2 regions of the Oryzomonas sagensis genome follow, and region 1 is predicted to be linked to the other one. Evidence: riboswitches for the same ligand, from Rfam matches in the RefSeq annotation. Region 1 holds a riboswitch; the other holds the start of a gene.
What was found. A riboswitch is a leader RNA that binds a small molecule or an ion and turns the genes downstream of it on or off. The one in region 1 is predicted to bind thiamine pyrophosphate.

Region 1 (3,382 bases):
ATGGTACCGGCCAGGGTGGCCAACTCCTCGGCGTGGATGCAGTTCCCCGCCCCGTCCGTCCCCATCAGCACCACCTCGTCCCCCACGGCCACGCCGGGGATATGGGTCACATCCAGCATGATCCAGTCCATGCAGACCGTCCCGGCCACCCGCGCCCGTTGGCCCCGGATCAACGCCTCCCCCCGGTTGGTGAGGGTGCGGGGGTAACCGTCGGCATACCCCACCGGCACGCTGGCGATCAGGGTCCGCTCGGCGGCGGTGAAGCGGCGGGCATAGCTGATGGTGGTGCCCGGCTCCACCCATTTCAGCATGGCGATGCTGCTTTTCAGGCGCATGACCGGCTTGAGGTCCAGCTTCCCTTGAAAATCGGGCGAAGGGATGGCGCCGTAGAGCACGATGCCGGGACGGACCAGGTTGCAGCCGGCGTTGTCCCGGAGCAGGGCCGCAGCGCTGTTGGCGATGTGGATATAGCGCGGGGAGAAGCCGGCCTTGCGGGCCTCGGCGACCACCCAGGAGAACCGCTCGGCCTGGATGCGGGTGAAATGCTGGCCCGATTCGTCCAGTTCATCGGCGCTGGCGAAGTGGGAGACGATCCCCTCCAGGGTGATGTTGGGCAGCTTCTTCAATTCGCTCAGGAACGCGGGGGCCTCGGCGTAGGTGATGCCCAGGCGCCCCATGCCGGTGTCGATCTTGAGATGGACCTGGGCCTTGCGAAAGAGCTTGCCGGCGGCTAGGTTAAGTGCCTGGGCCTGCTCTAGGGTGAAGAGGGCGGTGGAGATGTTGTAGCCGATGCATTTGCGCTCCTGGCCCGGATACACCCCGCCCAACAGCAGGATCGGCTTGTCGATGCCGCTCTTGCGCAGTTGAATGCCCTCGGCCAGGAAGGCGACGCCGAAGGCGTTCACCCCCAGCGCCTCCAGTTCGCGACTGATGTCCATGAAGCCGTGGCCGTAAGCGTCGGCCTTGACCACCGCCAGCATCTCGGTCCGGCGGGGAATGGAAGCGCGGATAAGCTCAAAATTATGGCGCAGTGCGTCGAGATCGATCTCGGCGAATGTGGGACGGCTGTCGTACACGACCATGACACTCCTTGGTTTTCGGAATCAAAGGCAAGACAATGTCTTTAGAAGGGGTTATTACCACGTCCGGCCCTGGCTGTAAAGCGAAAGGGGGCCGCCGTTTCCGGGGCCGTGCCGGCTACCGGCGCTGTCGCTGTCGTTACAAGCCGGACGGGCACGGCAGATCATAAAAACAAATATAACTTGATTTAAAATTTTCCAGGTATATCTTACGGTTACATAGATGACTGTACATCCAAGAGCACCGTCACGCTGACCGGCAAGGTGAAGGTCACCATCGATGCCCTAACGTAGGGAAACGAAATCGTTTCCGATAGCCGCCACACCGCCTCCAGCCTGCCGCTGCTGTCATTGGGATTGACAGGAACGGTTAAATCCAGTACCGTAGACACAATTACAAGGCCCTGGGGGAGTTCGCAAGAGCTGAGATGATTCCTTTTGGAATCAGACCCTTTGAACCTGATCCGGTTAATTCCGGCGTAGGAAAGCGGCTTGCACGACTGTTCATCTTATCCATGAACCCGGCCGCCTGTATCACAACAGTGCGGCTTTTTTATTACCACGAGGGATATGCCATGGACGACTGCAGCAAACGGTTTCGTCTCGTCATCAACAATACGGCGCAGGTATTTCCGCCGGTTGGGGGCGTGTATCTGATCACCGACCAGGATGACAATCTGGTGGAACGGGTGCGGATCGCCCTGCGTGGCGGTGTGGCGGTGCTGCAGTACCGCGCCAAGGAGAAAAGCCACGAGACCCGCCTGGAGGAGGGGCGCGAGCTGAAGCAGCTCTGCAAGCGCTTCGGGGTGACCTTCATCGTCAATGACGACATTCGGCTGGCCAGGGAACTGGATGCGGACGGCGTCCACCTGGGCCAGGACGACGGCGGCATTGCCGAGGCACGGGAGCTGCTCGGCCCGGGCAAGATCGTCGGCAAATCGACCCATAACCTGGACGAGGCCCTCCAGGCCGAACAGGAGGGGGCCGATTATATCGGTTTCGGTGCCATGTACCCGACCGACAGCAAGGTCATCACCCACATGCCGGGCACCAGCGGCCTGTGCGCCATCCGCGACCGCATCAAGCTCCCGGTGGTGGCCATCGGCGGCATCACCACCAGCAACGCCTGCCGGGTGATCGACGCCGGCGCCGACGCCGTGGCGGTGATCTCGTCGGTCCTGTCCAGTCCCCGTCCCGACATCGCCGCCGCCGAGCTGAAACTGCTCTTCAACCGCACCTGCCCCTACCCGCGCGGCTCGGTCCTGACCGTGGCCGGCAGCGACTCGGGGGGCGGAGCCGGCATCCAGGCCGACATCAAGACCATTACCCTGCTGGGGAGCTACGCCGCCAGCGCCCTGACCGCCCTGACCGCCCAGAATACCAGGGAGGTTTCGGCCATCCACGGCCTCCCCCCTTCCTTTGTGGTGGATCAGATCACGACCGTGCTGGCCGATATCCCGGTGGACGTCATCAAGACCGGCATGCTGCACACCTCGGCCATCGTCTCGGCCTTGGCCGAACTGCTGGCGGAGCGCACCGGGTATATCCCGCTGGTCATCGACCCGGTCATGGTATCCAAGGGGGGCACGACCCTGCTGGATCGGGACTCGCTCCGCATCCTGCTGGAACAGTTGCTGCCCCAGGCCTACCTGCTGACCCCCAACATCCCCGAGGCCGAGCGCCTGCTGGGGAGAGCGATCCGCTGCGAGGCGGATATGGAACAGGCCGCCCGCGACCTGCACGCCCTGGGCCCGGCCAACGTTCTGCTCAAGGGGGGACATCTGGCCGGCCGTCAATCCATGGATATCCTCTTCGACGGCTACGAATGCCGGGAATATGCGGCGGAACGGGTCTTCACCAGCAACACCCACGGCACCGGCTGCACCTACGCCTCGGCCATCGCCGCCTTCCTCGCCCAAGGGGAGCCGCTCAGAAGCGCCGTGGAAAAGGCCAAGGAGTTCATCTCCGCCGCCATCCGCCTGGCCCACCCCCTGGGCAAGGGGCATAGCCCGGTGAATCATTTTGCCGCCGCCCGGCAAAGCGACCGCTGACCCATACCATCAATCCTTTATACGGAGCACGCAATGACCCAACTCGAATACGCCCGCCGGGGCCTCATTACCGAACAGATGCAGATCGCAGCCGCAGCGGAAGGGGTCCCACCCGAATTCATCCGCGACGGTCTGGCAGCCGGCACCATCGTCATCTGCCACAACATCAAGCACGCCAACGGCACCCCGCTGCCGGTGGGGACCGGCCTGCGCACCAAGATCAACGCCAACATCGGCTCGTCTTCGGATGAT
Region 2 (3,382 bases), on a different contig from region 1:
ATAGTCAGATCGTCGCACCCGCAGAGAGCCATGAGGAGGCGTAGCAGCGCTACGCCGCACGAAAGGGCTTTCGAGGACGAAGGCCTGATGGCTGTTTTTCAACAACCTATCAGACTATCATGCCGTCCAGGGGGCTGGAGGCGTTCGCATAAAGCTTGCGGGGAATCCGGCCGGCCTTGTAGGAAAGCCGTCCCGCCTCCACGGCCAACTTCATGGCGCGGGCCATGGCAATGGGGTCCCGGGCTCCGGCAATGGCGGTGTTCATAAGCACGCCGGCGCAGCCCAACTCCATGGCGACGGCCGCATCGGAGGCCGAGCCGACCCCGGCGTCCACGATCACCGGGATCTTGACCGACTCCAGGATGATCCTGATGTTATAGGGGTTGCGGATCCCCAGGCCGCTGCCGATGGGAGCCCCCAGCGGCATGACCGCGGCGCAGCCGATATCCTCCAGCTTCCGGCACATGATCACGTCGTCGCTGGTGTAGGGGAGCACGGTGAAGCCCTCCTTGACCAGGATCCGGGCGGCCTTGAGCAACTCCTCGTTATCCGGGAACAGGGTCTTCTCGTCCCCCAGCACTTCGAGCTTGACGAAATCCGACATGCCCGCCTCGCGGGCCAGGCGGCAGGTGCGCACGGCGTCGTCAGCCGTGTAGCAGCCGGCGGTATTGGGGAGCAGGGTGTATTTCCGGGGGTCGATATAATCCAGGAGCGATTCCTTGCTCCGGTCCAGGTTGACCCGCCGTACCGCCACGGTAATAATCTCGGCCCCCGAGGCCTCCAGGGCCTCGGCAGTCTGTTGAAAACTGGCGTATTTGCCGGTGCCTACCATCAGGCGGGAGGTAAACTCGCGGCCGGCGATCGTCCATGTATCCTTTTGGGTTGTCATAGCAGCATGTCTCCTTGTGCAGCAACGTGTTGACTTCAGGCGCAGGGGGCTGGCGCGCAATTTGCCCCACCGCCTCCCTGCCCGTTTTTCATCCTCCGCCCACGAAGTGGACGATCTCTATCCTGTCCCCCTCCGACAGCCCACGGCTGTCGTAGGCCGCCTTGGGAACGATAGCCAGATTGACCTCCACCGCCACCCGTTCGCGCGGGAGTTGCAGATGTTCCAGAAGCCCGGCGACCGTACACCCCGCGGCGATGTCTGTCGTCTCGCCGTTCAGTACAATATTCATGTCTGTGCCCCCAAAACGCAAAAAGCCGCGGAAGCGGCTTGGAACATCTGAATGTTTGCGCTTCCCTACGCCGGCATTACCCGGATCAGGTACTAAGGGTCGCGACGCAGCGCCGCTCTCAGTCGAAACTCCCCCAGCGTTTACATTAACCTAGTGTATTGACGCGACGCTGTCAATCGAATTTATACCGGCACAGGGGCGAAAATAAAAAACTGAACCCCGCGTTTTTTCAATTCTTCTCCCCCATCCGCTATTTTGTGCTATAGTCTTGGCGTTTTCGTTACAGAATAAGCTCTTTAGTTTGAGGCCATAATGACCGAAAAGAGGATTATACGGCGGCTCAAAAAGCGTTTAACGATCCGTTTCGGCATCGACGGCGCCAACCGTGTGGCATTCAGCGAGGATATATCGGCAACCGGCATGTTCATCAAAAGCGCCAATGTCTGCCCGCCCAACAGCAGAATCAGGATCGAATTTACTGTCGATGACCAGCTGGTTCAGGTTGATGCCCGGGTCATGTGGGCAAAGAAAGTGCCGCAAAACCTCTTCCACCTGGTCAAGAAAAGCGGCATGGGGGTGCGTTTTTTACATTTTCAGGCCGGCGAAGAGCACTTCCTCCGGTTTCTTGAAACGGCATAACCACGGTTGGCGGCAGACGATGGACTCTCGACGGTTTCATGGCCTTGGGAAGGATGGCAGAGTATGGTGTGCAAAAAGATATTCATAGCCGCCACCGGGCAGCATTGCGGCAAAACCACCATCAGCCTGTCGCTCATGCATCTGGCCCGCAAAAAATATGAGCGGGTCGGCTTCATCAAGCCGATCGGCCCCAAGTGCATCGAGTACCACGGCCTGACCATGGACATGGATGCGGCCATGGTGGCCAGCGTTTACGGGCTGGATGAGGACGCGCACCTCATGTCGCCCATGACCCTCACGCCCGGTTCGACCAGAAAATTCCTGGACGGCAAGATTGCCCCGGAAACGCCCCGCATGCTTATCACCGGCGCGATTCGCGAGCTTGAGCAGAAATACGATTTTCTGATCATCGAGGGGGCGGGCCACGGTGGCGTCGGATCGGTGGTCGGGGCGAACAACGCCCAGGTGGCGACCATGGCGGGCGCACCGGTGCTCATGGTTACCAACGGCGGCATCGGCAATGTGGTAGACGCCGTGGAGTTGAACCTGGCACTCTACGAGCGGGAAAAAGCCGACGTTCGCGTTGTCATGGTCAACAAGCTGCTGCCGGAAAAGCGCGAACGCTCCCTTGCCTATCTGAAAAAGGCCTTTGGCGGAAGCGACCTGCTGGTGACGAGCGCCTTCGATTACAGCCCGGTCCTGGCCCATCCGACCTTGCAACATGTGGCCCAGATGCTCGGCCTGCCGCTCAAGGGGAACCCCGCAGAGAAAAGCCGCATCTGCCATAATATCCAGTTGGGAGCGGCATCGTCGCAGCGGGTCATCGACCATCTTGAGGAGTCCACGCTGCTTATCGTGACCAGTTCGAGGGATGAGTTGATTGTCACCGCCTCTTCGCTGCACCATATACCGGATTTCAAAAAGCGCCTGACCGGCCTGGTCATCAGCGGGCACGCCCCCATGTCGCTCATCACCCAGCAGATTCTCGACGACAGCAAAATCCCCTATATCCGCGTCGAGGAGACCTCTTCGGAGGTTTTTTACCGCCTCAGGGAGCATGTCTCGAAGATCGGCCCGGATGACCTGGAAAAGATCGAACTGATCAACTCCACCTCTGAAAGCTACATCGACTTTGCGGCTATCGATGCATTGTTGTAATGCACATTGTTGTGATGAACGATAATATGCCGCTTTTAATTTCAGGCAAAAACTTCTTGACCTGACACGGTTTTTGATATTTATAGACAAACATTCATATTTCCGGTGGTATTATGATCCCATTGACCCGTCTGGACAAGCAGGTGATGTATGTCAACCCCGACCACATCGTCAGTATCGAGGAGACACCCGATACGGTCATAACACTCTTCAACGGTTACCACTTCATCGTCAAGGAACCCGCTGCCGACATCATCACCAAGGTCGTGGCATTCCGCGCAAGGATCATTCGACGCGCCGGAGGCCCCACCGGCAGGAAGTACCTCGACAAGACGAAAAAGAATCTTTTTAGCAGGGCCACGCTGAACAGAGACAGTTCCATCGCCAATCGCGACGAGCACGAGCGC

Region 2: another riboswitch for thiamine pyrophosphate. It lies ahead of thiS (sulfur carrier protein ThiS); the one in region 1 lies ahead of thiD (bifunctional hydroxymethylpyrimidine kinase/phosphomethylpyrimidine kinase).

The regions. Positions count from the first base shown of each region.
Region 1 covers NZ_VZRA01000002.1:127,486-130,867, reverse strand. Annotated here, with positions in the region: gene alr (alanine racemase) at 1-1,082, opposite strand, end outside; TPP riboswitch at 1,476-1,582, shown strand; gene thiD (bifunctional hydroxymethylpyrimidine kinase/phosphomethylpyrimidine kinase) at 1,655-3,130, shown strand; gene thiC (phosphomethylpyrimidine synthase ThiC) at 3,164-3,382, shown strand, end outside.
Region 2 covers NZ_VZRA01000001.1:1,029,764-1,033,145, reverse strand. Annotated here, with positions in the region: gene F6V30_RS04665 (thiazole synthase) at 110-889, opposite strand; gene thiS (sulfur carrier protein ThiS) at 978-1,178, opposite strand; TPP riboswitch at 1,224-1,323, opposite strand; gene F6V30_RS04655 (PilZ domain-containing protein) at 1,491-1,817, shown strand; gene F6V30_RS04650 (AAA family ATPase) at 1,884-2,975, shown strand; gene F6V30_RS04645 (flagellar FlbD family protein) at 3,089-3,382, shown strand, end outside.